2 regions of the Arthrobacter sp. 8AJ genome follow, and region 2 is predicted to be linked to the other one. Evidence: riboswitches for the same ligand, from Rfam matches in the RefSeq annotation. Region 2 holds a riboswitch; the other holds the start of a gene.
What was found. A riboswitch is a leader RNA that binds a small molecule or an ion and turns the genes downstream of it on or off. The one in region 2 is predicted to bind glycine.

Region 1: another riboswitch for glycine. It lies ahead of gcvP (aminomethyl-transferring glycine dehydrogenase); the one in region 2 lies ahead of cycA (D-serine/D-alanine/glycine transporter).

The regions. Positions count from the first base shown of each region.
Region 1 covers NZ_LR733289.1:3,333,374-3,354,706, reverse strand. Annotated here, with positions in the region: gene mmsB (multiple monosaccharide ABC transporter permease) at 1-496, opposite strand, end outside; gene mmsA (multiple monosaccharide ABC transporter ATP-binding protein) at 501-2,030, opposite strand; gene chvE (multiple monosaccharide ABC transporter substrate-binding protein) at 2,137-3,264, opposite strand; gene araB (ribulokinase) at 3,532-5,292, shown strand; gene BACI349Y_RS15515 (L-ribulose-5-phosphate 4-epimerase) at 5,289-6,017, shown strand; gene araA (L-arabinose isomerase) at 6,047-7,567, shown strand; gene BACI349Y_RS15505 (LacI family DNA-binding transcriptional regulator) at 7,607-8,638, shown strand; gene BACI349Y_RS15500 (hypothetical protein) at 8,715-8,918, shown strand; gene BACI349Y_RS15495 (DUF4193 domain-containing protein) at 9,011-9,313, shown strand; gene BACI349Y_RS15490 (AMIN-like domain-containing (lipo)protein) at 9,501-10,052, shown strand; gene BACI349Y_RS15485 (APC family permease) at 10,124-11,680, opposite strand; gene BACI349Y_RS15480 (Dps family protein) at 11,902-12,381, shown strand; gene BACI349Y_RS15475 (MFS transporter) at 12,464-14,020, opposite strand; gene BACI349Y_RS15470 (TetR/AcrR family transcriptional regulator) at 14,104-14,640, shown strand; glycine riboswitch at 14,732-14,829, shown strand; gene gcvP (aminomethyl-transferring glycine dehydrogenase) at 15,022-17,868, shown strand; gene gcvT (glycine cleavage system aminomethyltransferase GcvT) at 17,881-19,029, shown strand; gene BACI349Y_RS15455 (L-serine ammonia-lyase) at 19,370-20,809, shown strand; gene BACI349Y_RS15450 (TspO/MBR family protein) at 20,859-21,333, opposite strand, start outside.
Region 2 covers NZ_LR733289.1:669,802-678,591, forward strand. Annotated here, with positions in the region: gene cycA (D-serine/D-alanine/glycine transporter) at 1-1,417, opposite strand, end outside; glycine riboswitch at 1,572-1,669, opposite strand; glycine riboswitch at 1,983-2,082, shown strand; gene gcvP (aminomethyl-transferring glycine dehydrogenase) at 2,235-5,087, shown strand; gene gcvT (glycine cleavage system aminomethyltransferase GcvT) at 5,097-6,209, shown strand; gene gcvH (glycine cleavage system protein GcvH) at 6,257-6,640, shown strand; gene glyA (serine hydroxymethyltransferase) at 6,637-7,968, shown strand; partial or broken gene BACI349Y_RS03090 (serine dehydratase beta chain) at 8,278-8,790, shown strand, end outside.

The DNA of each region.
Region 1 (21,333 bases), 2.7 Mb from region 2:
GGAGGAATCCTCCGCCCAGGGCCCGCAGCTCGGCGGGGAAGGGGGTGATCTGCTGGTTCTTCAGGGTGATGAGGGTCAGCCCCCGGAAGATCAGCATGCCCGCCAGCGTGACGATGAAGGCCGGGATCCCCACGTAGGCGATCCAGTAGCCCTGCCAGGCACCTACGAGGGCGCCGACCAGCAGGCAGGCTGGGATGGCGGCCCACCACGGCCAGCCCCAGTGCACGATCATGACACCGGCCACGGCGCCGATGAACCCGGCCACCGACCCGACGGAAAGGTCGATGTGCCCGGCGATGATCACCATCACCATGCCGATGGCCAGGATGAGGATGTAGCTGTTCTGGACCACCAGGTTGGTGACGTTCTGCGGTTCCAGCAGGATCCCGCCCGTCAGTCCCTGGAACAGCAGGACGATCAGGATCAGGGCAACGAAGATGCCGACCTGGCGGAGGCGGCTGGTGAGGAATCCGAGCGATTCTCGTAGGGCGGACATTTCGCTATTCCTTCTCTTTGGTCATGTAGTGCATCAGGGTCTCCTGTGTGGCCTCGGCGATGGGCACCTCACCGGTGATGTGCCCGGCAGCGAGGGTGTAAATTCGGTCGCAGATGCCCAGGAGCTCGGGGAGCTCCGAGGAAATCACAATCACGGCTTTTCCTTCGGCCGCGAGTTTGGCGATGATCGTGTAGATCTCGTACTTGGCCCCGACATCGATTCCGCGGGTGGGCTCATCGAGGATGAGTACGTCCGGGTCGGAGAACATCCATTTGCTCAGTACCACCTTCTGCTGGTTTCCGCCGGACAGCTTCCCGGTGATGGCGGCCACCGACGGGGCTTTGATGTTCATGCTCGTGCGGTAGCCGTTGGCCACCACGGTTTCCTGGTTCTTGTCCACGAAGCCGCCCTTGGCGAGCTTACGCAGGGCTGCCAGGGAAATGTTCCGCTTGATGTCCTCGATGAGGTTCAGCCCGTAGTGCTTCCGGTCCTCGGTGGCGTAGGCGATGCCGTGCCTGATAGCGTCGGACACCGTTGCGGTGTTGATTTCCTCGCCGTACTTGTAGACCTTGCCGGAGGTGGCGGTGCCGTAGGTGCGGCCGAAGACGCTCATGGCAAGTTCGGTGCGGCCGGCACCCATGAGGCCGGCAAGGCCCACCACCTCGCCCTTCCTGACGTGGAGGTTGGCGTTGTTGACCACCATGCGGCTGTGGTCCTGGGGGTGGCGCACGGACCAGTCCTCAATCCGCAGCACTTCCTCGCCGATTCGCGGCTCGCGGTCCGGGTACAGGCTCTCCAGGTCCCGGCCCACCATGCCGCGGATGATCCGCTCCTGGGTGATCTGGCCTTCGTCGAGCCGCAGGGTCTCGATAGTCCTGCCGTCCCGGATGATGGTGACGGCGTCCGCCACCTTGCGGATCTCATTGAGTTTGTGGCTGATGATGATGCTGGTGACGCCCTGGCCCTTCAGGTGGAGGATCAGGTCCAGCAGGTGGCCGGAATCCTCGTCATTGAGGGCGGCCGTGGGCTCGTCCAGGATCAGCAGCTTCACTTCCTTGGACAATGCCTTGGCGATTTCCACCAGCTGCTGCTTACCGACACTGATGTGCTGCACGGGGGTGACAGGATTCTCGTCCAGGCCAACGCGGGCCAGCAGCTTGGCTGCCTCGAGGTTGGTCTTGCGCCAGTCCACCCATCCATTGGTGGCCTGTTCATTGCCCAGGTAGATGTTCTCGGCGATGGAGAGGAACGGGCTCAGGGCCAGTTCCTGGTGGATGATGACAATCCCGCGCTTCTCGCTGTCCGAGATGCTGGAGAAGTTGCAGGGTTCGTTCTCGAACAGGATCTCCCCGTCGAAAGTGTTGTGTGCATAGACGCCGGACAACACTTTCATGAGCGTTGATTTGCCGGCCCCGTTTTCACCGCAGATGGCGTGGACCTCGCCACGGTTCACATCCAGGGTGACGTCCTGCAGCGCTTTCACGCCCGGGAACGTCTTGGTGATTCCTCGCATTTGAAGAATGGGTGTGTTCATCGTCAATTCCCACTGACTGGTCGAAGCTGGGCCTTCCTGCTGCTGCAGGAGGCTGCGGGCGGGGCTGTGGCCGGATGGAGGTCCGGCCACAGCCCCCGGGCGCTGACTACTTGACGTCGGAGTCCTTGTAGTAACCCGAGTCGATCAGTTCCTTCTTGTAGTTGTCCTTGGTGATGATCACGGACTTCAGCAGGAAGGCCGGGACAACCTTGACCTTGTTGTTGTAGGTCTTGGTGTCGTTGGTTTCCGGTTCCTGGCCCTTGAGGACAGCATCAACCATCTTGACGGCCTGCGCGCCGAGCTGGCGGGTGTCCTTGAAGATGGTGGAGTACTGCTCGCCGGCGACGATGGACTTCACGGAACCCTTTTCGGCGTCCTGGCCGGTTACTACGGGCAGGCTTCCCTTGGCGTAGCCGCCGGTGCTGGTGAGGGCCGAGATGATGCCGATGGACAGGCCGTCATACGGGGACAGGACGCCGTTCAGCTTGGTGCCGGAGCTGTACGCGGAGGTGATGATGTCCTCCATGCGCTTCTGGGCCACGGGTGCCTGCCAGCGGAGGATCGCTGCCTGCTCAAATTTGGTCTGTCCGCTGGGGACCTTCAGGGTGCCGGCATCCATGTACGGCTTGAGGGTGTCCATGGCGCCGGTCCAGAAGAAGTTGGCGTTGTTGTCGTCGGGGCTGCCCGCGAAAAGCTCGATGTTGAAGGGGCCCTTGCCGTCCACCTTCTTGCCGCTGGCATCAACGAGGCCCAGCCCGGTCAGCAGCGAGGTGGCCTGCTGGACACCAACGGTGTAGTTGTCGAACGTGGTGTAGTAGTCGACGTTGGGCGTGCCGTTGATGAGGCGGTCGTACGCGATGACCTTGACGTTCTGCTCCTTGGCCTTGGCCAGGACGTCAGTCAGGGTGGTGCCGTCAATGGCGGCGATGATCAGGGCCTTGGCGCCCTTGGTCAGCATGTTCTCGATCTGCGACACCTGCGTGGGGATATCGTCATTGGCGAACTGCAGGTCCGTCTTGTAGCCGAGGTCCTTCAGGGACTTCTCCACGTTGGCGCCGTCAGCGATCCACCGTTCGGATGTCTGCGTGGGCATTGAAATGCCTACCAGTGAATCACTGGGCTTGGCGGCACCGCTGGGTTCGCTGGCCCCGCCGCGGGAGCCGCAACCTGTGGCGCCCACCGTCAGGGCGAGGACAAGGGCCACCGCGCCCATCAGTTTTTTGATTCTCACCATTTTCTCCTTCCGCGGCAGCACTGCCGCGAAGTGTTGGTGGACCAGGCAGCACCAGTGCTCCCTGGTCCTGGCCACATTGTTGATGTGTCGGTTCAATATAGACCGGTTTGTGAACGCTAACAAGACTGCCCGGCAGGAATTTCGGAAACTTTTCGGCTTCATTGACTTCTTCTTTGTTAGCGTTCACACTTGCTGCAGCACGTAGCTACACCCTGACCCCTACAAACCCGGTAATGAGGCCTAAGCCTCCCGGACGGAGGCAACCCCATGCCAGATGCGCTGTTCACTCCCGGCTCCGAGTCCCACCATGACCATTGTGTCATCGGGGTGGATTACGGAACCCTTTCAGGCCGTGCCGTGGTGGTGCGTGTCCGCGACGGCAAGGAACTGGGCAGCGCCGTCCATGAGTACCCCCACGCGGTGGTTACCGACGTCCTGCCCCGGGACACCGCGGGCGACGACGGCGCCCGCCTTCCCGGGGAATGGGCACTTCAGGTGCCCAACGACTACCGGGACGTCCTGCGGACCGCCGTCCCCGCCGCGGTGGCGAACGCCGGGATCGACCCCGCCGCCGTCGTCGGCATTGCCACGGATTTCACTGCCTGCACCATGGTTCCGGTCAAGTCGGACGGCACGCCCCTCAACGAACTGCCCGGCTTCGCCAACCGCCCGCACGCCTATGTAAAGCTCTGGCGCCACCATGCTGCGCAGGGCCAGGCCGACCGGATCAACCGGCTTGCCGCTGAACGGGGGGAGGACTGGCTTCCCCGCTACGGGGGCCTGATCTCCTCCGAATGGGAATTCGCCAAGGGGCTGCAGCTGCTGGAGGAGGACCCGGAGGCCTACGCCGCGATGGACCACTGGGTGGAGGCTGCGGACTGGATCGTCTGGCAGCTGTGCGGCCGGTATGTCCGCAACGCCTGCACTGCCGGCTACAAGGGCATCTACCAGGACGGCCGGTATCCGTCCGAAGAGTTCCTGGCTGCCCTGAACCCGGACTTCAAGGACTTTGTCAGCTCCAAGCTGGAGCACACCATCGGCCAGCTGGGGGACGCCGCCGGCACCCTGACGGCGGAGGCAGCCGCCTGGACGGGGCTGCCCGAGGGCATCGCGGTGGCCGTGGGAAACGTTGACGCCCATGTCACGGCCCCGGCCGCGAAGGCTGTGGAATCCGGCCAGCTGGTGGCGATCATGGGCACCTCCACCTGCCACGTCATGAACGGCAGCGAGCTGCGCGAGGTGCCGGGAATGTGCGGTGCCGTGGATGGTGGAATCGTGCCGGGCCTGTGGGGCTACGAGGCCGGACAGTCAGGCGTGGGCGACATCTTCGGCTGGTTCACCAAGTACGGCGTCCCGCCCGAATACCACCAGGCTGCCAAGGACGTCGGACTGGGGATCCACGAGTACCTCACCGAACTGGCTTCCCGGCAGGCCATCGGAGAGCACGGCCTGATCGCGCTCGACTGGCATTCCGGCAACCGTTCGGTCCTGGTGGACCACGAGCTTTCGGGCATTGTGGTGGGCCAGACCCTGGCCACAAGGCCCGAGGACACCTACCGCGCGCTGCTGGAAGCCACCGCCTTTGGAACCCGCACCATCGTGGACGCCTTCCGCGACGCCGGGGTTCCGGTCAAGGAATTCATCGTGGCCGGCGGCCTGCTCAAGAACAGGCTCCTGATGCAGATCTACGCAGACGCCACCGGCCTGCAGCTGTCCACCATCGGCTCGGAACAGGGTCCGGCCCTGGGATCGGCCATCCACGCTGCTGTCGCAGCGGGCGAATACGCGGACATCCGTGCGGCCGCCGCGGCCATGGGTGCCGAGCCCGGGGAGGTCTACACGCCAATTCCCGAAAACGCGGCCGCCTACGAAGAACTGTTCCAGGAATACAAGGCCCTTCACGACTACTTCGGCAGGGGCGGCAACGACGTCATGCACCGGCTCAAGGCCATCCAGCGCAAAGCCGCGCGCACCGGCCTCTCCGGCGCAGGCTCCGTGTCCGAATCACCCGTGGAGGTGTCCGCATGAGCGCCTCAGCAGGCGCCGGAACCGGCCTCCTGGAAACCATCGCCCGTGTCCGGGCGGAGGTGTGCGCCCTGCACGCCGAGCTGACCCGGTATGGCCTGGTGGTGTGGACCGCGGGCAACGTCTCCGCCCGCGTGCCCGGCACCGACCTCATGGTCATCAAGCCCTCCGGTGTCTCGTACCAGGACCTGACCCCGGAGCAGATGATCGTGACCGACCTGTACGGCACCCCGGTCAGGGGCACCAACCTTGGTGGGGGCGGCACGGTGGACTGGGGCAACCCGCCGCTGTCGCCGTCGTCGGACACCGCCGCGCACGCCTATGTGTACCGGCACATGCCGGAGGTGGGCGGGGTGGTGCATACCCACTCCACCTACGCCACCGCCTGGGCCGCCCGGGGCGAAGCCATCCCGTGCGTGCTGACCATGATGGGGGACGAGTTCGGCGGCTCCATCCCGGTGGGCCCGTTCGCGCTGATCGGCGACGACTCGATCGGCCACGGGATCGTGGAGACGCTGAAGAATTCCAAATCCCCGGCGGTCCTGATGCAGAACCACGGCCCGTTCACCATCGGCAAGGATGCCCGGTCCGCCGTGAAGGCCGCCGTCATGTGCGAGGAAGTGGCCCGCACCGTCCACATTTCCCGGCAACTGGGCGAGCCGCTGCCCATCAACCAGGACCACATCGACTCCCTCTACGCCCGCTACCAGAACGTTTACGGCCAATAACCGGCCCAAGACTCTTCCCAGGAGAATCCATGAGCACCGCAGCAAACACCTCCCTCGACGGCTACGAAGTCTGGTTCCTCACCGGCAGCCAGCACCTCTACGGGGAGGAAGTCCTCAAGCAGGTGGCCGCCCAGTCGCAGGAGATCGCCAACCAGCTCAATGCCTCCTCGTCGGTTCCCGTGCGGATCGTGTGGAAGCCGGTCCTGACCGACTCCGATGCCATCCGGCGCACCGCCCTGGAGGCAAACTCGGATGACTCGGTCATCGGAGTGACGGCCTGGATGCACACCTTCAGCCCGGCCAAGATGTGGATCCAGGGCCTGGACCTGCTGCGCAAGCCCCTGCTGCACCTGCATACGCAGGCCAACCGCGACCTGCCGTGGGCGGACATCGACTTCGACTTCATGAACCTGAACCAGGCCGCCCACGGCGACCGCGAATTCGGCTACATCCAGTCCCGCCTGGGCATCGCCCGGAAGACCGTCGTCGGGCACGTCTCCAACCCCGAGGTGGCACGCCAGGTGGGCTCCTGGCAGCGCGCCGCCGCCGGCTGGGCCGCCGTCCGGAGCCTGAAGCTCACCCGCTTCGGCGACAACATGCGCAACGTCGCCGTGACCGAAGGCGACAAGACCGAGGCCGAGCTGCGCTTCGGCGTCGCGGTCAACACCTGGTCCGTCAACGAGCTCGCGGACGCCGTCCACGGTGCTGCAGAGTCCGACGTCGACGCCCTGGTGGCCGAGTATGAGGACCTTTACGACGTGGTGCCGGAGCTCCGCGCAGGCGCGGCCCGGCACGAATCGCTGCGGTATGGCGCCCGGATCGAACTGGGCCTGCGCAGCTTCCTGGAAGGCAACGGCTCCGCCGCCTTCACCACGTCCTTCGAGGACCTCGGTGCCCTCCGCCAGCTGCCGGGCCTGGCCGTGCAGCGGCTCATGGCCGCCGGGTACGGGTTCGGCGCCGAGGGCGACTGGAAGACCGCCATCCTGGTCCGCGCCGCCAAGGTGATGGGCGCCGGCCTGCCCGGCGGCGCATCCCTCATGGAGGACTACACGTACCACCTGGAACCCGGCTCCGAAAAGATCCTGGGCGCCCACATGCTCGAGGTTTGCCCCTCCCTCACGGCAGCAAAGCCGCGGCTGGAAATCCACCCCCTGGGTATCGGCGGCAAGGAAGACCCTGTCCGGTTGGTGTTCGACGCCGACGCCTCGCCGGGCGTCGTCGTCGCCCTGTCCGACATGCGGGACCGTTTCCGCCTGGTGGCCAACGCCGTCGACGTCGTTCCCCTGGACCAGCCGCTGCCCAACCTCCCCGTGGCCCGCGCCCTGTGGGAGCCGAAGCCGGACTTCGCCACCTCGGCCGCCGCCTGGCTGACCGCCGGCGCCGCCCACCACACCGTGCTCTCCACCCAGGTGGGCATGGACGTCTTCGAGGACTTCGCCGAAATCGCCAAAACCGAACTGCTCACCATCGACGAAGGCACCACCATCCGCCAGTTCAAGAAGGACCTGAACTGGAACGCCGCCTACTACAAACTGGCCGGCGGGATCTGACCCAGTGGCACGGCTGAGGTGCCGGCCCCGGCGGCTGCCATGGAGCGGAACCCCGTGACGGACGGCAGGCCACCCCGGCTGCCAACGCTCGAGGACGTGGCGGAACTGGCCGGGGTTTCGCACCAGACCGTGTCACGGGTGGTCAACAGCCACCCCAATGTCAGCTCCGGCACCCGCGGCAAGGTGGAAGCGGCGATTGCCGCACTCGGCTACCGCCGCAACACCGCCGCGCGGAGCCTGGTCACCCGGCGCTCGCAGACCATCGGCGTCCTGGGCAGCGAGCTCTCGCAGTACGGCCCTGCCAACACCCTGCTGGGAGTGGAACGTGCTGCACGGGACGCAGGATACTTCGTCAGCGTCGCGGCGCTGCGGGAGGTCAACCGGGACGCGATCCTGGACGCCGTCCGGCACTTCCTGGACCAGTCGGTGGACGGAATAGTAGTGATCGTCCCGCACCTGGAGACGCTGGCCGCCCTGGCGGAACTGCCCATTGGAGTGCCGGTGGTGGCCGTCGGTCCCAACGGAAATGACTCCGTAGGCGGGGTCAAGGTGGACCAGCGCCGCGGCGCGGAACTGGCAGTGGAACACCTCATCGGGCAGGGGCACGTCCGGATCGGACACGTCGCGGGGCCACAGGACTGGATCGACGCCGTAGCCCGCGCCGAGGGCTGGCGGGGAGCCCTGGTCTCCGCCGGGCTCGAGGCAGACCTGATCATCGAGGGCGACTGGAGCGCGGGCAGCGGATACGGGATCGGCAGGCGGCTGGCAGCCGGCCGCAGGGCCACGGCTCTCTTCGTCGGCAACGACCAGATGGCCCTCGGGGTCCTGCGTGCCCTGAATGAGGCAGGCATCAAGGTGCCCGGGGACGTATCCGTGGTGGGCTTCGACGACCAGCCCGAAGCCGGCTATTTCAGTCCCCCGCTGACGGTGGTCCGGCAGGACTTTGAAGAACTGGGCCGGCGGTGCATGGACATGATGCTCACTGCGTTCGATGGCACGGGCGGCCCGCGGACCCTTGTTGTGGAGCCCGAGCTCATCCTGCGCAGCAGCACGGCCCCGCCGGTGCGGTAACGCCGGGGCCGCGGAATTAATCCGGAGGAGACGGCGGCGAAACGTGGCCACAACAATAGCTGCGTAGGTTTCAGGCATGACGCCTACCCTGTTCGTCCGGCTCCGCGGCTGGCTGCTGGACACCCTCACTTTCGACTCCGAAACGGACGCCGCCGGCGCCATGGCTGACGCCACCCGGTGGGGCTGGCTGCCGGCCTTGAGCGGGGTGTCCATCGGAGCCGGCCACGCCCGCTCGGTGCACGCAGGAACAACGGCAGAAACCGGCCCAATGTCTGGTTAAGCACACTATTGCGCCGGTAGCGGGATAATGCCCTAAACTGCTTCACTGAGGTGCCTGAAATGGCGCTGCGCAGCAACGAAAGTGAACATGCTATGGCTACCGATTACGATGCTCCACGCAAGCAGGAAGAAGAGTCGCCGGCCGACTCTCTCGAGGCCCTCCAGGCATCACGGAGCGGCAACGCGCAGACCGCGGTTATCGATGTCGACGAGAACGACACCGCTGAAGGTATCGACCTGCCCGGCGCCGACCTGTCCAACGAGGAACTGACCGTCATTGTGGTTCCCGAGCAGTCTGACGAGTTCACCTGCTCGTCGTGCTTCCTGGTCCGCCACCGGTCGCAGGTTGCCCGCGAAAAGGACGGCCTGAAGTACTGCCGCGACTGCGAAGGCTAAATCTCCATCCTGGTTTCCCGGCGCCGGCCACCTCACACGAGGTGGCCGGCGCTTCTTTGTCCTGTGCTGCTTTGGTCCGGCTGCTTGGCCCGGTGCTGCCGTCGTTACCAAAATGACCCCTCGTTTCCGCCCTCGAACGCTCCTACGCTGGAAGCATCCAATGGCTCTCATTTTGGATGGCACTGCAATGAAAAAGTTCTTCATCTGGCTCGCAGCCGTCCTGCTGGCTGCAGGCCTGGGCCTGGTGGTTCCGGGCGCCGCCTCGGCAACCACGTCGTACTGCGGACTCACGTGGGGTTCGCTGATGAAGTCGGACGGCGCCATGGGCGGCGCACCCGTGACCAATGTCCGGACCGGGCAGCACTATTGCTTTGACCGGCTGGTGGTTGACCTAAGCGGCGCGCCGGCCCCCGGCTACACGGTCCGCTACGTCCCCCAGATCATCCAGGACGGCTCGGGAGCAGTGGTGCCAACGCGGGGCGGCGCCCGGCTGCAGGTCGTCGTCAAGGCGCCGGCCTATGACAACAACGGCCAGCCCACCTACACCCCTGCCGACAAGGCTGAGCTCTCCAACGTTTCGGGCTACCAGACCTTCCGCCAGGTGGTTTGGGCCGGAAGCTTCGAGGGCCAGACCACCATCGGGCTCGGCGTCCGTGCCCGGCTGCCGTTCCGGGTGTTCACCCTCGACGGCCCGGGCTCCGGCTCACGCCTGGTGGTCGACGTGGCGCACTACTGGTGAGCCATCCGGCGTCGTCAACACAAAAGGTGCCGTGCCCCTGGCGGGGGCACGGCACCTTTCTGGGCTGGCGGCTATTCCGGAACGACGAGCGCAGGGGTGTCCTGCTTAAGGGTTTCGCCGCGGAAGAAGCCCGGGTGAGTGCGGGACATGACCAGCATGGCCACGGCGCCCAGGGCCAGGATGCCGACGCCCAGGATGAACACCAGGCCCACGCCGAACACCTCGGAACCGCTGCCGAACTCCGGTGCCAGGCTGTCCACGGCGGTCTGGACAAACACCACGAACAGGCCCACGCCGCCCACCACCGGGCATACCAGCCGCAGCACGAAGTGGCGCACGCTGTTGAACAGGCTGTGGCGGAAGTACCAGGTGCAGGCCAGGGCGGTGAGGCCGTAGTAGAAGCAGATCATGAGGCCCAGGGCCAGGATGGTGTCGTTCAGGACGTTCTCGCTGACCACGTGCATCACTGCGTAGAACCCCGCTGACATCACGCCGGCGGCGATGGTGGCGAAGCCCGGCGTGGCGAACTTCCTGCTCATTCTGCTGAAGGGTTCCGGCAGTGCGCCGTAGTGGGCCATGGCCAGCAGGCTGCGCGACGGCGACATGAAGGTTGACTGCAGGGACGCAGCGGAGCTGGAGAGCACGGCGAGGGACATCAGGATGGCGAACGGGCCCATGATGGGGGAGGCCAGTGCGGTGAAGATGTTTTCGTGGTTTTCAGCGTTGTTCAGGCCGTTGCCGGTATCACCGACGCCGGCAAACATCATGGTGGCGATGCTGACCAGCAGGTAGATGGCCAGGACGATGACGGCGGTCAGGGTGCCTGCCACGCCGGCGGTCTTCTTGCCGTTGGCCGTTTCCTCGTTCACGGTGAGGCAGACGTCCCAGCCCCAGTACACGAAGATCGACAGGGAGATGCCGGCGGCAATCTGACCGAACGTCTCGATCCTGGTGACATCGAACCACTCCCAGCTGAACGGGATGGCCGTTTCCGAGGTGGACCAGTTGGCAAAGGCCATCACGACGAACAGGCCCAGCACCAGCAACTGGAAGCCCACCAGGCTGTACTGCACCAGCTTGGTGGTGTGCAGGCCGCGGTAGCTGACCCAGACGGCCAGCGCCACGAAGACGAAGCAGGTAATGACGTTCAGGGCTTTGTTGTCCGCCAGGTCCGCCAGTTCGGGGGAGCCGGTGAGCTGTGACAGGAAGAGGTAGAAGAAGTCGACGGCGACGCCCGCCAGGTTGGACAGCACGATGATGTTTGCTGCCAGCAGGCCCCAGCCGCCCATCCAGCCCACCCACGGGCCAAAGGCCTTGGTGACCCAGGTGAAGGTGGTGCCGCTGTCCGGAGAGTCGGCGTTGAGTTCCCGGTAGGCCAGCGAGACCAGGATCATGGGGATGAACCCGATGAGGAAGATGACGGGCAGCTGGAGGCCGGCTTCATTGACGGTGGGTCCCAGTGCGCTGGTGAGGGTGTAGGCGGGGGCGATGGTTGAAATGCCCAGCACGACGACGGCCAGGAGCCCGAGCTGGCCGCCCTTGAGTCCTTTGGCACTGACGCCGTCCGCGGAGGGGGCGTGGGCGTGCGGACCGGGTTTGGCAGTACTGGTGCGGATTGTCTCTGTCATGGCACCACTTTCTGGAAGGCTGTGAGACGGAGGTCACTATATGAATGGCGTTCATTTAGTATGGGGGTGGCGGGCGTGTGATGCAAGACGCAATATGAATCACATTCGTTTATGACTGGTTTTCGAAATTAGTAAGCTCACTGAGAAATTGTCTTTGGCCCTGCCGCCGCGCCGCCCACGGCTGGTAGCGTCTGCCGTACTGGACCAATTGAGGAGGACGCATGAAAGCTTCACCGACACTGACCAACAACCTGCAGGCCGTCCTGGCGGACCTGATCGAGCTCCACATCCAGGGCAAGCAGGCGCACTGGAACATCGTGGGCACCAACTTCCGCGACCTCCACCTGCAGCTCGATGAGATCGTCGACGCCGCCCGCCAGTTCGCCGACGACACCGCCGAGCGCATGCGTGCCCTGCACGCGCTTCCGGACGGCCGCAGCTCCACCGTGGCCGGGACCACCAGCCTGGCCCAGTTCCCTGACGGGCTCATCAGCACCGGGGATGCCATTGAGCGGATTGTCGCCGCCATGGAAGCTGCCGTTGGCACCATGCGCAAGGTCCATGACGAAGTGGATGAGGAAGACCCCACCTCCGCGGACCTCCTGCACGAGTTCATCGCCAGGCTGGAGCAGTTCGCCTGGATGGTGCAGGCCGAGAAGATGAAGCCCACCGCCAAGGTCACGGCCCCCGACTCCAAGTAGCGGACATCCGTCAGGGCGTCCTGCGCCGGGGTTGCCCCGGCGCAGGACGCTTTTTGCCCCGGACAGCACTGCCGTTGTACTGCTAGGCCGCTTTGGGAACTTTCCGAAGCACGACGGCGGCGAGCACTGCCGCCGTCGCCATCAGTGCCAGCCCAATTGCGGCCGTGATGTGCACGCCGGAATCGAACGCGGCGGCCGCGGCATCCCGGACTGCCCCCGCGACTGATTCCGGCAGCAGGCCGGCCGCCTCCACCGCGCCGGCCAGCGTTTCCCCGGCGTTGTGCAGTGAGGCTCCGGGCAGCATGGCCTCCAGCCCTGCCGGCAGCCGGAGGTTCTGCTGGTAGGACGCGGTCAGGATGGAGCCCAGCACTGCAGTCCCCAGCAGCGAGCCCACCTCGTAGCCCGTCTCGGAAATCGCCGCCGCAGCACCTGATTTCGCCGGCGGGGCCGAGCCGAGGATGAGGTCGTTCGAGATGGTTTCCGCCGTGCCGACGCCCAGCGCCAGGACCAGCAGTGCTGCCAGCAGCAGGGAAGGCCCGCCGTCGTGCTTTCCGAAGGCCACCATGCTGTAGCCGACGGCGCTGAAGGACAGGCCCGCGGCGACTACGTACCCGGGGCGGACCTTCCGGACCAGCGGGACTACCACCAGGCCTGCCGCCACTGTGGCTGCCAGGGCTGGAAGCATGGCAATGCCCGCCGCGGACGGCGTCATCCCCTCCAGGAGTTGGAGGTGCTGGGCAAGGAAAAGGATGAATCCGTTGAAGGAAAACAGGGCCAGGATGTTGGCGCTGATGGCCATGCTGAACACCCTGTTCCGGAACAGCGACATGTCCAGCAGGGGGTATTCCAGGCGTTGCTGGCGGCGCACGAACACGATCCCCATGGCCACACCAAAGGCGATGCTGCCCAGCCCGGCCGTGCCCGGGCCTTCGGTGGCTACTGACTTGATGCCGTACACCACGGGCACCATGACCAGCATGGAGAGCAGGACGCTTGGGATATCCACCATGCCCGGCGCGGGATCCTTTGATTCCGGAATGAAGGCCGGCCCCAGCGCCAGCAGGGGCAGCATGAGGGGCACGGCCACCAGGAAAACGGCGCCCCACCAGAAGTGCTCCACCAGCCATCCACCAAGGATGGGGCCCAGGGCGGCGCCGCCGGAGAATCCGGCCGCCCAGATGGCCACTGCAAGCCGCCGGCGGTTGGGTTCCGGGAATATATTGCGGATCAGCGACAGGGTGGACGGCATCAGCATGGCGCCGAAGAACCCGAGCGCCGCGCGGCCGGCGATCAGCCACTCCGGGGTGGGTGCGAAGGCCGTGGCGGCGGACAGTCCGGCGAAGCCCAGGCTGCCGATGACCAGCAGTCGCCGCCGCCCAATCCGGTCGCCGAGGCTTCCCATTGACACCAGCAGGCCGGCCAGGACCAGCGGATAGGAGTCCACGATCCACAGCAGCTGCAGGCCGGTCGGTTCCAGGGCGCGTGCGATGGCGGGCAGGGCAAACGTCAGGGCAGTGTTGTCCACTGCCACCAGCAGCACGGGAAACATCAGCAGCCCCAGCGCAAGCCAATCCCGCCACGGAGGCCGCGCGGCGGTGCTGTCCCGTTGGGTGGGGGCCGGGCTGATGGAAGTCGTCATGCAATAACTGTACCGTCTGGACGGTACAGTTTGAAAACGCAGCCATTCCTTCTTCCCTGCCGGTGGAGGGCATGATGGAAGGCATGCCCCGAAAGCCTGTAGCCCGTGATGCGGTCCTTGACGCCTTCGAGTCCCTGCTGATCGACGTGGGGGAGCGCGCTGCAACCCTCGACGCCGTAGCCCGGAAGGCCGGGGTGTCCAAAGGCGGCCTCCTCTATCACTTTCCCAACAAGGAAGCGCTCATCTCCGTGCTGCTTGACCGCCTGGAAGGCCTGGCCAGGCAGGACGCCGACGCGATGGCTTCCGCCAGCGAAGGTGCTGCCGCGTATTTCATCCGCTCCTCCGTCTGGGCGGATACTCCGCTTGACCGGGTCATCGTGGCTGCCACGCGGCTTGCCGAGGTGGCACATGAAGAGACCCGCCGCCGGTTCGCCGCCATCCAGCAGCGGTGGCTGGACGAGATCGCAGCAGATGTGGGGCACGGCCTGGCCAAGGCTGTCCTGTATATGGGTGACGGGTTGTACTTCAATGCCATGCTTTCCGTGGGCCCTGCGCCGGAAGGCGGAGCGGCCGCCGATGTGGAGGAACTCCTGGCTGCTTTGGAACGGCTCCGCAGGTAGCTTTCCATTTGCCGGGAGGGCTTGTGGCGTAGGACAATGGAGAGTTGTGAGGGCTGTCACCGGCCGTCATCATCAACAAATGAATAGCCTTTGATCTGCGGCGGGAGAGTTCTGCCGGAAGTACAGGCAGGCGCCGTAGGAGCAAATCCTCCCCAGGAATCTCGCAGGCCCCTGTACCGCCGCGGCGAGGCACCTCTGGAAAGCAGCAGGCAGTTGTCCGGCCTCCCTTGGGGGAAGCGAAACGGCTGTTGTGCTCACCGACGGTGCAAGCGGGTCCTGCCCAGCCAGGCAACGCGGAAACTCTCAGGTCCAATACAGAGCGGGGAGGGACCCGAATAGCTGTGGCGTACCCTGCGCCGCCTGAATAAATGGAGTTCCTTCGTGTCGGTTACCCCAGCCTCCACCACCTTCGTAGACCGCCACATTGGCGCACGCCGCCAGGACGACGTCGACGCCATGCTCAAAGCCGTTGGTTACGGCACGGTCGATTCCCTGGTGGACACCGCCGTACCCAAAGTCATCCGCCAGGAAACAGCCCTCCGCCTGCAGGATGCCCTCAGCGAAGTTGAAGTCCTTGCGGAACTGCGCAGGCTCGCCGCCAAGAACAAGACGGCCGTGCAACTGATCGGCCAGGGCTACTACGACACCATCACCCCTGCTGTCATCCGGCGGAACATCCTCGAGGCCCCGGCCTGGTACACCGCCTACACCCCGTACCAGCCCGAGATTTCCCAGGGCCGGCTCGAGGCACTGCTGAATTTCCAGACCATGGTCCAGGACCTGGTGGGCCTGCCGATCGCCAACGCCTCGCTGCTGGATGAAGCCACCGCCGTGGCCGAGGCCGTGCTGCTGATGCGCCGCTCCAACAAGACCAAGCCTGCAGCGGACGGCAAGACTGTCCTGGACATCGACGTGCTGCCGCAGACCATCGCCATCGTCAAGGGCCGCGCCGAGGCGCTCGGCTTCGAGGTTGAGGTCGCCGACCTGTCCAACGGCCTGCCCGACGGCGACATCAACGGCATCGTGCTCCAGCAGCCCGGTGCCTCCGGGCGGGTCTGGGACCAGTCCGCCACTATTGCGGCGGCGAAGGAGCGCGGCGCACTGGTCACCGTGGCCGCTGACCTGCTTGCACTGACCCTGATCACTCCTCCGGGCGAGCAGGGCGCCGACATCGCCGTCGGCTCCACGCAGCGCTTCGGGGTGCCGTTGTTCTTCGGCGGCCCGCACGCCGCATACATGGCGGTCCGCAAGGGCCTGGAGCGGTCGCTGCCCGGCCGCCTGGTGGGTGTGTCAAAGGACGACGCAGGGGTTCCCGCGTACCGCCTGGCGCTGCAGACCCGCGAGCAGCACATCCGCCGTGAAAAGGCCACGTCCAACATCTGCACGGCGCAGGCCCTGCTGGCCATCGTTTCCTCGATGTACGCCGTCTACCACGGCCCCGACGGGCTGAAGGCGATTGCGGAAACGACGCACGGCCACGCCCGGGTGCTGGCGGCCTCGCTGGCGGCTGCCGGTGTGGAGGTGCTGCACACGAGCTTCTTCGACACCCTTACCGTCCGCGTCCCCGGACGCGCTGCCGCGCTTGTCGCCGATGCCGAAGCGCGCGGCATCAACCTGCGTTCCATCGACGCCGATACCGTGGGCATCTCGCTCGATGAAACCACGACGGCGGCCATCGTCGCCGACGTCGCGGACGTCTTTGGGGCCTCCGTTGCCGCGGCTGAAGGCTTCGGACTGGAGGCCGCCGTCGGACGTTCCTCCGACTACCTGCAGCACCCGGTGTTCAACACGCACCGGTCCGAAACCCAGCTGCTGCGCTACATCCGGAAGCTGTCGGACCGGGACCTGGCGCTGGACCGCACCATGATCCCGCTGGGCTCGTGCACCATGAAGCTGAACGCCACCGCCGAGATGGAAGCCATCTCCTGGCCGGAATTCGCCTCCATCCACCCCTTTGCCCCGGACTCCCAGACCGAAGGCTGGCGTGAACTGATTGCCGACCTGGAGGCGGACCTGACCGCGATCACCGGGTACGACCAGGTGTCCATCCAGCCCAATGCCGGTTCCCAGGGCGAGCTCGCCGGCCTGCTGGCCATCCGCGGCTACCACCACTCCCGCGGCGAAGAGCAGCGCAACGTCTGCCTGATCCCCGCCTCCGCCCACGGCACCAATGCCGCCTCTGCCGTCCTGGCCGGCATGAAGGTCGTCGTCGTTGCCACGGCCGCTGACGGCACCATCAACCACGATGACCTGACGGCCAAGATCGAAGCGAACAAGGACGTCCTGTCCTGCATCATGATCACGTACCCGTCCACCCACGGCGTCTATGACGGGGACGTCCGTGAGGTCTGCGACGCCGTGCACGCGGCGGGCGGCCAGGTCTACATCGACGGCGCCAACCTGAACGCCCTGGTGGGACTGGCCCAGCCCGGCAAGTTCGGCGGCGACGTCTCCCACCTGAACCTGCACAAGACCTTCTGCATCCCCCACGGCGGCGGTGGACCCGGCGTCGGACCTGTTGCGGCCAAGGCCCACCTGGCGCCGTTCATGCCCGGCGACGCCAACAAGGCAGCGCATGAGGAAGGCCACGGGGTCGCGATCTCGGCTTCCCGCTTCGGATCGGCCGGCGTCCTGCCGATCTCCTGGGCGTACGTGAAGCTCATGGGCGGGGAAGGGCTCACCGAGGCCACCAAGTCCGCGCTGCTCGCTGCCAATTACGTCGCAGCCCGGCTGAACGAGTACTTCCCGGTGCTGTACACCGGTGAAGGCGGCCTCGTAGCGCACGAATGCATCCTGGACCTGCGCGACCTCACTGCCAAGACCGGTGTCACGGCCGAGGATGTGGCCAAGCGCCTCATCGACTTCGGCTTCCACGCCCCCACCCTGGCCTTCCCGGTGGCCGGCACCCTGATGGTAGAGCCCACCGAGTCCGAGGACCTGGCCGAGATCGACCGCTTTATCGAAGCCATGATCACCATCCGCAAGGAAATCGACCAGGTGGCCAACGGCGACTTTGCCGTAGCGGACTCACCCCTGCGCCGCGCACCCCACACGGCAGCCGCCGTCGTCAGCTCGGACTGGGACCGTGCCTACCCGCGCGAGCAGGCGGCGTTCCCTGCCCACCACAAGCAGGACAAGTACTTCCCGCCGGTGGGCCGGATCGACGGCGCCGCCGGAGACCGGAACCTCATCTGCTCCTGCCCGCCGCTCGAAGAGTTCGAAAACTAAAGGACCGGCACCGTGACCGAGAAATACACCGCCCTTTACGACGAACATAAAAAGCTTGGCGCCTCCTTCACCGACTTCGGCGGCTGGCAGATGCCATTGAAGTACAGCTCCGAACTGGCTGAACACCACGCCGTCCGCAGCACCGCCGGCCTGTTCGACCTCTCCCACATGGGCGAAGTCTGGGTCACCGGGCCGCAGGCCGCCGCGTTCCTGGACTACGCCCTGGTGGGAAAGATCTCCTCCATGGCCGTGGGCAAGGCCAAGTACTCGCTGATCTGCAACGAGGACGGCGGCATCATCGACGACCTCATCACCTACCGCCGTCCCGCCGCTGGAGACGGCACGGACGTCTTCCTGGTGGTGCCCAATGCGGGCAACGCCGCGGTGGTGGCGGCGGCCCTGCACGAACGGGCCGCAGGGTTCGACGTGCAGGTGGAGGACGCCTCGGCCCGGACATCGCTGATCGCAGTGCAGGGCCCCAAGGCCCAGGAACTCCTGCTTCGCCTGGTCCCGGCCGCACAGCACTCCCTGGTGACGGAGCTGAAGTACTACGCCGCCGTGGAGGTTCCGTTCCTGGTGGGCGGCGCCGGCAAGGAACTCCTGCTCGCGCGTACCGGGTACACCGGTGAGGACGGGTTCGAGATCTTCGTGGACAACGCAGACGCCCCGGCACTGTGGCAGGCATTGGTCGCCATCGCCGACGACGGGGAGCTGACCCCGGCCGGCCTTGCCTCCCGCGACTCGCTTCGACTGGAGGCGGGGATGCCGCTGTACGGCAACGAACTGTCCCTGCAGGGTGACCCGTTCGCTGCAGGCCTCGGCCCCGTCGTCGCGCTCTCCAAGGAAGGCGACTTTGTTGGCAAGGCTGCGCTGGCAGCAAAGAAGGAAGCCGGTGCCGGCACCACCTCCGGCCGCCGCCTCGTGGGGCTCAAAGGGAAGGGCCGCCGCGCCGGACGTGCGCACTACCCCGTGCTCAAGGACGGCGCTACGGTCGGGGAAGTCACCTCCGGCCAGCCCTCGCCCACCCTCGGCTACCCGATCGCCATGGCCTACGTCGACGTCGAGTACTCGGCACCCGGCACAGCCCTGGACATCGATCTCCGCGGCAAGGCAGAACCCTTCGAAGTCGTCGACCTCCCCTTCTACCGCCGCGCCGAGTAGTCCCTTGTTCCACCCCGTGGTCACCTTCGCGACGGCGGACCGGACATTTTCACGCCTGCGTTGGGCCCACGCCGTCAGGGTTCCCTGGCCGAGCTTGCGAGGCTAGGGAGACGGTGGGGAGCACGCTTTCGAAAAGTCCGGCTCCGCCGGCGCTCGTGGGCACGACGTTACCTGCTTGCTGCGTCGCCTTGGTGACGTGCCCGCGGAGTGGGTGGGGCATCCGGCAGCGTGCGTCTAAGGGAGCGTCACGTCCGCTCAGCGGGCGTCTTCGCGACCGAGCACGCAGAGGATGTCCTGCCCGCTCCATCCCGACCACTTGTATTAGTTAGGAACCACGCACATGGCTGTTGGTGTCTTTGACCTCTTTTCGATCGGTATTGGCCCTTCGTCTTCTCATACTGTGGGGCCGATGCGGGCTGCTGCTGTGTTTGCTGAGGAGTTGAAGGCCTCGGGGAAGCTGGCGGACGTGGCGTCGCTGCGGGTGGATTTGTATGGGTCGTTGGCGGCGACGGGGCACGGGCATGGGACGATGACCGCGATCCTGTTGGGGTTGGAGGGGTTCCATCCGGAACTGATCCTGCCCGAAGAGGTGGAGGAGCGGCTGGCTTCGATCGCGGAGACCGGGATCCTGAACCTGGCCGGTGCGGTTGCGCTGCCCTACGGGGTGGGCGACATGGTGTTGCGGCCGTTGACGGTGCTGCCGCGGCACACGAACGGGATGACGTTCACCGTCACCGACGCTGAGGGTTCCGTGGTGCATGCGGCGACGTTCTTCTCGGTCGGTGGCGGGTTCATCGTCCGCGAGGGTGAAGAGGACGCCGCGCAGCAGGAACTGGACGCGTCCAAAGAGGAGTTGCCGCTGCCGTTCCGGACCGCGGCGGAGCTGCTGGAGCACTGCGCGGTGACCGGGCTGGGCATCGCGGACGTGATGTTCGTGAACGAGAAGGCCTCCCGGTCCGAGGAGGAGATCCGGGCCGGGCTGGGGCATATCTGGTCGGTGATGGAGAACTGCGTGGCCACCTCGCTCAAGCGTGAGGGGGTGCTGCCGGGCGGGTTGAAGGTCCGCCGCCGCGCCCCGGACTGGTACGAGCGGTTGAAGAAGGAAACCGCCCGCCCCGAAGACACCGACAATGACGGTCAGGACGGGCAGGACCACTACGACCCGAGGTATTGGCAGGAGTGGGTTAACTTGGTGGCGCTGGCCGTGAACGAGGAAAACGCCTCCGGCGGGAGGGTGGTCACCGCCCCCACGAACGGGGCGGCCGGGATCATCCCGGCGGTGCTGTTCTACGCCCTGCACTTCGCCCCGGGCATGGACCAGGCCACCCAGGCCGACCGGGACGATGTGGTGGTGCGGTTCCTGCTCGCCGCCGGCGCGGTCGGGGTGCTCTACAAGGAACAGGCCTCGATCTCCGGGGCCGAGGTGGGCTGCCAGGGCGAGGTCGGGTCCGCGTCCTCGATGGCCGCCGCGGGCCTGGCCGAGGTCATGGGCGGCACCCCGGCCCAGGTGGAGAACGCCGCCGAGATCGCGATGGAACACAACCTCGGCCTGACCTGTGACCCGATCGGCGGGCTGGTCCAGGTCCCCTGCATCGAACGGAACGCGATCGCCGCCGCGAAAGCCATCAACGCCGCGAAAATGGCGCTCTGGGGCGACGGCACCCACCGCGTCTCCCTCGACGAAGTCATCATCACCATGCGCGAAACCGGCAAGGACATGAGCGACAAATACAAGGAAACCGCCATGGGCGGCCTCGCCGTCAACGTCGTCGAATGCTGACACCCCGCTGACACCTGACCGAATGGCGGGACGGGCGGTGCCCGTGCGCCTAATTGTGAGTTGCCGCCCACCAATTGAGGCTGGCAGCGAACACCAGCCATGAGATGTAGGGGAGCAGGAGCAGCCCTGCCGTCCGGCTGATCGGACCGAAATGCAGCACCGTCACCGTTACCGCGGCGACCAGGGCCACAATGATGGCCAGGCCCAGCCACAGGGCCGCCGTGCCAAGAGCCGGGTAAAGGGCGAAAAAGACCGGGGTCCAGGTGAGATTGAGGGCCAGCTGGATGGCGTAAACCACCATGGCCTGCCGTGTCCCAGCGGTGCGTTTACGCCAAACCAGCCATGCAGCGAGGGCCATTGCCGCATAAAGGATGGTCCACACCGGACCGAACACGCCATTGGGCGGGGACCAGGGGGCCTTGTCCGCGGCTGCATACCAGCCAGTGACATTGGCCGCCGATGCCAAACCGCCCAGCGCCGCCACCACCAAGGACGCCAACAGGAAGCCGGCAAGCGCGGCGGCC
Region 2 (8,790 bases):
GTTCAGCCTGGAACGTAGCGAAACGGGCCTGGTGTGCGGGGCGGCGGCGGAGGACGAACCATGCTGCGCCCAGCAGGATGAACCACACCGGGGTGACCAGCAGGGCCACCAGGGTGTCCGGCTGGGTGGTGAGGGTCCAGATCACGAAGGCGAAGAAGGCGAAGACCACCCAGACCATGGCAACACCGCCGGGCATCTTGAACTTCGATGCTTCATGCAGGTGCGGCCGGCGGCGGCGGAAGGCGATGTAGCTGGCCAGGATGATGGACCAGACAAAGACGAAGCAGACGGCGGAGACGGTGGTGACCATATCAAAGGCCTTGCCCACGTCCTGGCCCGCGTACATGAGGACGACGCCGGACAGCAGCAGCACGCAGGAGAGGAACAGTGCGTTCTGGGGCACCTTGCGCCGGGACAGTTTGCCAAAGACGTCGGGGGCGTCGCCTTCCTGGGCAAGGCCGAAGACCATGCGGGAGGTCGAGTAGATGCCGGAGTTCGCGGAGGACATCGCGGAGCTCAGCACCACGAGGTTGACCACGGTGGCCGCGGCGCCCAGGCCTGCCAGGGAGAACATGGCGATGAAGGGGCTGTGGCCGGCCCTGAACTCGGTCCAGGGGGTGACGGCCATCAGGATGATGAGGGCCCCTACGTAGAAGAGGAGCACGCGGATGGGAATGGAGTTGATGGCCTTGGGCAGGTTCCGCTCCGGGTTCTTGGCCTCGGCCGCCGTGGTGCCCACCAGCTCGATGCCAACGAAGGCGAAGACGGCGATCTGGAAGCCGGCCACGAAGCCCATGAACTCGTTCGGGAAGAATCCGCCATGGCTCCACAGGTTGGTGAAGGTGGCAGGGCCGGCGTCGGACTGGAAACCGGTGAAGATCATGAACAGGCCAACGATGATCAGTGCGGCAATGGCAACGATCTTGATGAGTGCGAACCAGAACTCCGTCTCGCCGAACGCCTTCACCGTGGTGAGGTTCAGAAAAAGCAGGATGGCCACGGTGGCCAGGCCGGGAATCCACAGGGGCACCCCGGGCCACAGTTCACGGGAGTAGCCGGCGATGGCGATGACATCCGCGATGCCGGTGATGACCCAGCAGAACCAGTAGGTCCAGCCCGTAAAGAAGCCGGCCCACGGACCCAGCAGGTCGGCGGCAAAGTCGCTGAAGGACTTGTAGTTGAGGTTGCTGAGCAGCAGTTCACCCATGGCACGCATGACGAAGAACAGCATGAAGCCGATGATCATGTACACGAAGATCACTGAGGGGCCGGCCGCCGATATGGTCTTGCCGGAGCCCATGAACAGGCCGGTGCCGATTGCGCCGCCGATGGCGATCAGTTGGATGTGGCGGTTGCTGAGCTGCCGCTCCAAGTGCGGGGCTCCGCCGCCGGGGGACGTCGGGGAATGGGTCGTCATTGAGGAACTCCATCGTTCGAGCGGCACCCGGGGTGTCGCAAAGATTGGATTTCCTCCCCGCTCTGTCTGGGACCTGAGAGTTTCCACATGCCGGCATGGGCGTGCTTGCACCGTCGGTGAGCCAGGACAGGGCCCGGCTGCTTTCCAGAGTTGCCTCACCGCGGCGGTACGTGGGCCTGAGAGTTTCCTGGGGAGGGTTTGCTCCTACGGCGCCTGCTGAACGTACCGGCAGGGCTCTCCCGCCGCAGGTCAAAAGCGTTTGCTTGGTAAATCAGTGTTCAGTTGTCAGAGGGCATCCATCCCAGGCGCGGTAATGCGCAGAATGGACAGTGGGGCCTCCGGTGATCCCGGCCGGCGAACGGAGCGCCCAGCGTCTTTGGGCCAGTTCCGCTGTCCGGCCGGATCACGGGGTTCAGTGTGGCGTTCGTCACGAACAAAAGTCAAGCCCGGCGTTACGCCATCCACGTAACGCTCTTGAGCTCCAAGTCATGACGGACCGATTTGCTCCCCGCTTCGCTTTGCCTGTAACCTGTGAGCCGAATCACCCACATTTCAATAAGCCTTTCGAGCTGTGGCGGGAGAGTTCTCCCGGCCATCACCGGGCAGGCGCCGTAGGAGCAAATCCTCCCCAGGAATCTCTCAGGCCCATGTACCGTCACGGCGAGGCGACTCTGGAAAGCAGTGCTGCTCCGGCAGCACTCACCGACGGTGCAAGCAGGCCCTGATGGGTTTGCGGAATCTCTCAGGTCCAATACAGAGCGGGGAGGGACCCGATCCATGCCGCGCCACCCGTGGCCGGCCAAACCTGGAGTTCCTCATGACGATTCAATCCCTTCCGTCTGCCTTTGCAGACCGGCATATCGGTGCACGCCGCCAGGCTGACGTGGACACAATGCTCAAGGCCGTTGGCTACGACAGCGTTGATGGACTGGTGGACATCGCCGTTCCCAACTCAATCCGCCAGTCCAAGCCCCTTGCGCTCAAAGACGCGCTGAGCGAGGTTGAGGTCCTTGCGGAGCTGCGCAGGCTCGCCGCCAAGAACAAGACCGCCGTGCAGATGATCGGCCAGGGCTACTACGACACCATTACGCCCGCCGTCATCCGCCGGAATGTCCTGGAGGCCCCGGCCTGGTACACCGCCTACACCCCGTACCAGCCCGAGATTTCCCAGGGCCGGCTCGAGGCACTGCTGAATTTCCAGACCATGGTCCAGGACCTGGTGGGCCTGCCGATCGCCAACGCCTCGCTGCTGGATGAAGCCACGGCCGTGGCCGAGGCCGTGCTGATGATGCGCCGCGCCAACAAGAGCAAGGACGCCCGCGACGGCAAGACCGTCCTGGACGCAGACGTCCTGCCGCAGACCATCGCCATCGTCAAGGGCCGCGCCGAGGCGCTCGGCTTCGAGGTTGAGGTCGCCGACCTGTCCCAGGGACTCCCTGAAGGCGCGATCAACGGGATCGTGCTCCAGCAGCCCGGCGTCTCCGGCCGCGTCTTCAACCACGCCGGCGTCATTGCCGAGGCCAAGGAGCGCGGCGCGCTGGTCACGGTCGCCGCTGACCTGCTGGCATTGACCCTGATCACCCCTCCGGGCGAACAGGGTGCCGACATCGCCGTCGGCTCCACCCAGCGCTTCGGTGTCCCGCTGTTCTTCGGCGGCCCGCACGCCGCCTACATGGCCGTGGCCAAGGGCCTGGAGCGTTCCATGCCGGGCCGCCTGGTGGGCGTATCCAAGGACGACGCCGGCCTCCCGGCGTACCGCCTGGCGCTGCAGACCCGCGAGCAGCACATCCGCCGCGAAAAGGCGACATCCAACATCTGCACCGCGCAGGCCCTGCTGGCCATCGTCTCCTCCTTCTACGCCGTTTACCACGGCCCCGACGGGCTGAAGGCCATCGCCGAGCGCGTCCACAACAACGCCCGCGCCCTCGCCACCACGCTCCAGATCGCAGGCCGGGAACTGGCCGCCGAGGCGTTCTTCGATACGGTCACGGTCTCCGTCCCGGGCAAGGCCGCCAAGGTCATCACCGCTGCTGAAGCACGCGGCATCAACCTGCGCCACATCGACGCCGACACCATCGGCGTGTCCGTGGATGAAACCACGACGCCGGAAATCCTGTCCGCGATCGCCGTCGCCTTTGGAGCCGGCCCGGTAGTGGACGCTGAGGGCTTCGACCTGCCCGCAGAGGTGCTCCGCACCTCCGAGTACATGCAGCACCCGGTGTTCAACACCCACCGGTCCGAAACCCAGCTGCTGCGCTACATCCGCAGGCTGTCGGACCGGGACCTGGCGCTGGACCGCACCATGATCCCGCTGGGCTCGTGCACCATGAAGCTGAACGCCACCGCCGAGATGGAGGCCATCTCCTGGCCGGAGTTCGCCTCCATCCACCCCTTCGCCCCGGACTCCCAGACCGAAGGCTGGCGTGAACTGATCAGCGGCCTGGAAGCCGACCTTGCGGAAATCACCGGCTACGACCAGGTGTCGCTGCAGCCGAACGCCGGTTCCCAGGGCGAGCTCGCCGGCCTGCTGGCCATCCGCGGCTACCACCGCGCCAACGGCGATACCCAGCGCAACGTGTGCCTGATCCCCGCTTCCGCCCACGGCACCAACGCCGCCTCTGCTGTCCTGGCCGGCATGAAGGTCGTCGTCGTTGCCACGGCCGCGGACGGCACGATCGACCACGAGGACCTGTACGCGAAAATCGAGGCGAACAAGGACGTCCTCTCGGCGATCATGATCACCTACCCGTCCACCCACGGCGTGTACGACGCGGACGTGACCGAGATCTGCGAGGCTGTGCACGCTGCCGGTGGCCAGGTCTACGTTGACGGTGCCAACCTGAACGCCCTGGTGGGACTGGCCCAGCCCGGCAAGTTCGGCGGCGACGTCTCCCACCTGAACCTGCACAAGACCTTCTGCATCCCGCACGGCGGCGGCGGACCCGGCGTCGGACCTGTTGCGGCCAAGGCCCATCTGGCGCCGTTCATGCCCGGCGACGCCAACAAGGCAGCGCATGAGGAAGGCCACGGCGTGGCCATCAGCGCCTCGAACTTCGGTTCCGCCGGTGTCCTGCCGATCTCCTGGGCGTACGTGAAGCTCATGGGTGGCGAGGGCCTGACCGAGGCCACCAAGGCAGCCCTGCTCGCAGCGAACTATGTTGCCGTGCGCCTGAACGAGTACTTCCCGGTGCTGTACACCGGTGAAGGCGGGCTCGTGGCGCACGAATGCATCCTGGACCTGCGCGACCTGACCGCCAGGACCGGCGTCACGGCCGAGGATGTGGCCAAGCGCCTCATCGACTTCGGCTTCCACGCCCCGACCCTGGCGTTCCCGGTGGCAGGCACCCTGATGGTGGAGCCCACCGAGTCCGAGGACCTGGCCGAGATCGACCGCTTCATCGAAGCCATGATCACCATCCGCAAGGAAATCGACCAGGTGGCCAACGGGGACTTCTCTGTCCAGGACTCCCCGCTGCGCAACGCACCCCACACAGCGTCCGCCGTCGCGAACTCCGAATGGACCCGCCAGTACAGCCGCGAGCAGGCCGTCTTCCCCGTCCACCACCTCAAGCAGGACAAGTACTTCCCGCCGGTGGGCCGGATCGACGGCGCCGGTGGAGACCGGAACCTGATCTGCTCCTGCCCGCCGCTGTCCGAGTTCGAAAACTAAGGATCCCCCATGACTGAGAACTACACGGCTCTTTACGAAGAGCACAAGAAGCTTGGCGCCTCCTTCACCGACTTTGGTGGCTGGCAGATGCCGCTCAAATACAGCTCCGAACTGGCCGAGCACCACGCCGTCCGCAACGCTGCCGGCCTGTTCGACCTCTCCCACATGGGCGAAGTGTGGGTCACCGGACCGCAGGCCGGCGCCTTCCTGGACTACGCCCTGGTGGGCAAACTGTCCGCCATCGCGGACGGCAAGGCCAAGTACTCGCTGATCTGCAATGAAGACGGCGGCATCATCGACGACCTCATCACGTACCGTTTCGGCGATGAGAAGTACCTGGTGGTTCCCAACGCCGGCAACGCCCCCACCGTGGCGGCCGCACTCGCCGAACGCGCTGCCGCCTTCGACGTGACGGTGGAGGACGCTTCGGCGGCAACCTCGCTCGTCGCAGTCCAGGGACCCAAGGCCGAGGCCATCCTGCTCAAGCTCTCGGACGAGTCCCAGCACGCCTTGGTCACCGACCTGAAGTACTACGCGTTCAACGAAGTCACCGTGGCCGGCCACGATGTCATCCTGGCCCGCACCGGCTACACCGGTGAAGACGGCTTTGAACTCTTCCTCCCGAACGAAGGCGCCGCTTCCCTGTGGGAGTCCGTGGCCCAGGCCGGAGAAGAGTTCGGCATTGTCCCCTGCGGCCTCGCATCCCGCGATTCGCTTCGCCTTGAAGCGGGCATGCCGCTGTACGGCAACGAGCTCTCGCTGGAGCGTTCGCCGTTCGACGCCGGCCTTGGCCCCGTAGTTGCCCTCAAGTCCAAGGAAGGCGACTTCGTGGGACGGGCCGCACTCGAGGCAGCCAAGGAAGCCGGCCCCAAGCGCAAACTCGTTGGCCTGAAAGGGCACGGCCGCCGTGCCGGCCGTGGCGGCTACCCCGTCCTGAAAGACGGAAACGTGGTGGGCGAGGTGACCTCGGGCCAGCCGAGCCCCACCCTTGGCTACCCCGTGGCACTGGCCTACGTCGACGTCGAGCACGCTGAGCTGGGCACCGCACTGGACGTGGACCTGCGCGGCAAGGCCGAGCCCTTCGAAGTCGTCGCACTGCCCTTTTACAAGCGTCAGAAATAGCACCGGCGCTCCCGGATTTTTGAACCCCAAACTTAAGGAAACACACCATGGCTAAAGTTGCCGCTGAACTGAAGTACTCCGCCGAACACGAATGGATCGCCGCCGACGGCTCCGGCCCGTCCGTGGTGGGCGTGTCCGCCGTTGCCGCCGAGGCACTGGGCGACATCGTCTACGTGGACCTGCCCGAGGTTGGCGCCACGGTGACCGCAGGCGAGACCTGTGGCGAGATCGAGTCCACCAAGTCCGTCTCCGACCTGTACTCCCCCGTGACGGGCCAGGTCACGGAAGTCAACGACGAAGTCGTCAGCGACCCCGCCGTGATCAACAACGACCCCTACGGCGCCGGCTGGCTCTTCAAGGTCACCGTCACCGAAGAGGGCCCGCTGCTGTCCGCACAGGAATACGCCGAAGCAAACGGCGGCGAACTGTGAGCGGCGCTTCATCCGCCGCGGGCACCGTGGCCTTTGAACAGGTGGTCTCCCCCAGCCTGAACGCAGACCTCGCTGCCCTGGACCCCGAGATTGCAGCAAAGATCGACGACGAACTGGGCCGCCAGCGCGACGGCCTGGAAATGATCGCTTCCGAGAACCACACAGCCGCAGCGGTCATGCAGGCGCAGGGCTCGGTGCTGACCAATAAGTACGCCGAGGGCTACCCGGGCAAGCGGTACTACGGTGGCTGCGAGCACGTGGACGTCATCGAGCAGCTGGCCATCGACCGGGTCAAGGCCCTGTTCGGCGCCGGGTTCGCCAACGTCCAGCCGCACTCCGGCGCCCAGGCCAACGCCTCGGTGATGCACGCGCTCATCAAGCCCGGCGACACCATCATGGGACTGAACCTGGCCCACGGCGGCCACCTGACCCACGGCATGCGGATCAACTTCTCCGGCAAGCTCTACAACGTGGTCCCGTACCAGGTCCGCGAAGACACCCACACCATCGACATGGCAGAGGTGGAGCGGCTGGCCCAGGAGCACAAGCCGCAGCTCATCGTGGCCGGCTGGTCAGCCTACGCGCGCCAGCTGGACTTCGCCGAGTTCCGCCGCATCGCCGATTCCGTGGGCGCCTACCTCATGGTGGACATGGCACACTTCGCCGGGCTGGTGGCCGCCGGCCTGCACCCCTCGCCGGTCCCGCACGCCCACGTGGTCACCTCCACCACGCACAAGACCCTCGCCGGCCCGCGCGGCGGCATCATCCTCTCCAACGACCCCGACGTCGCGAAAAAGATCAACTCCGCCGTCTTCCCGGGCCAGCAGGGCGGGCCGCTGGAGCACGTCATCGCCGGCAAGGCCGTGGCTTTCAAGATCGCGGCGTCCGAGGAATTTAGGGAGCGGCAGGAGCGCGTCCTGGCCGGCGCCCGTATCCTGGCCGAGCGCCTGGTCCAGCCGGACGTCACCGCCAGGGGCATCAGCGTGGTGTCCGGCGGCACCGACGTGCACCTGGTCCTGGTGGACCTGCGCAACTGCGAACTCGATGGCCAGCAGGGAGAAGACCGACTGGCTGCAATCGACATCACCGTCAACCGCAACGCGGTCCCCTTCGACCCGCGTCCGCCAATGGTCACGTCCGGCCTGCGCATCGGCACCCCGGCCCTGGCCACCCGTGGCTTCGGCGAGGACGCCTTCCGCGAGGTTGCGGACATCATCGCCGAGGCATTGATTGCCGACGCCGGCGCGGACCTTTCCGGGCTGCGTCACCGCGTCGAGGCACTCGCCGCAGCCCACCCGCTCTACCCGGGCGTGGCACCACTGTCCTGATCTCCGGTTGCTACCGGGACCGGCGGACCGGACATTTTCACGCCTGCGTTGGGCCCACGCCGTCAGGGTTCCCTGGCCGACCTTGCGAGGCTAGGGAGACGGTGGGGAGCAGGCTTTCGAAAAGTCCGGCTCCGCCGGCCCCTCGTGCGCATGTCTCCTGGTGACGTGCCCGCGGAGTGGGTGGGGCATCCGGCAGCGTGCGTCTAAGGGAGCGTCACGTCCGCTCAGCGGGCGTCTTCGCGACCGAGCCCGCAGAGGATGTCCTGCCCGCTCCATCCCGACCACTTGTATTAGTTAGGAACCACGCACATGGCTGTTGGTGTCTTTGACCTTTTTTCGATCGGTATTGGCCCTTCGTCTTCTCATACTGTGGGGCCGATGCGGGCTGCTGCCGTGTTTGCTGAGGAGTTGAAGGCCTCGGGGAAGCTGGCGGACGTCTCCTCGCTGCGGGTGGATTTGTATGGGTCGCTGGCCGCGACGGGGCATGGGCATGGGACGATGACCGCGATCCTGTTGGGGTTGGAGGGGTTCCATCCGGAACTGATCCTGCCCGAGGAGGTGGAGGAGCGGCTGGCTTCGATCGCGGAGACCGGGATCCTGAACCTGGCCGGTGCGGTGGCGCTGCCCTACGGGGTGGGCGACATGGTGTTGCGGCCGTTGACGGTGCTGCCGCGGCACACGAACGGGATGACGTTCACCGTCACCGACGCGGCCGGGGATGTGGTGCACGCGGCGACGTTCTTCTCGGTCGGTGGCGGGTTCATCGTCCGCGAGGGTGAAGAGGACGCCGCGCAGCAGGAACTGGACGCGTCCAAGGAGGTG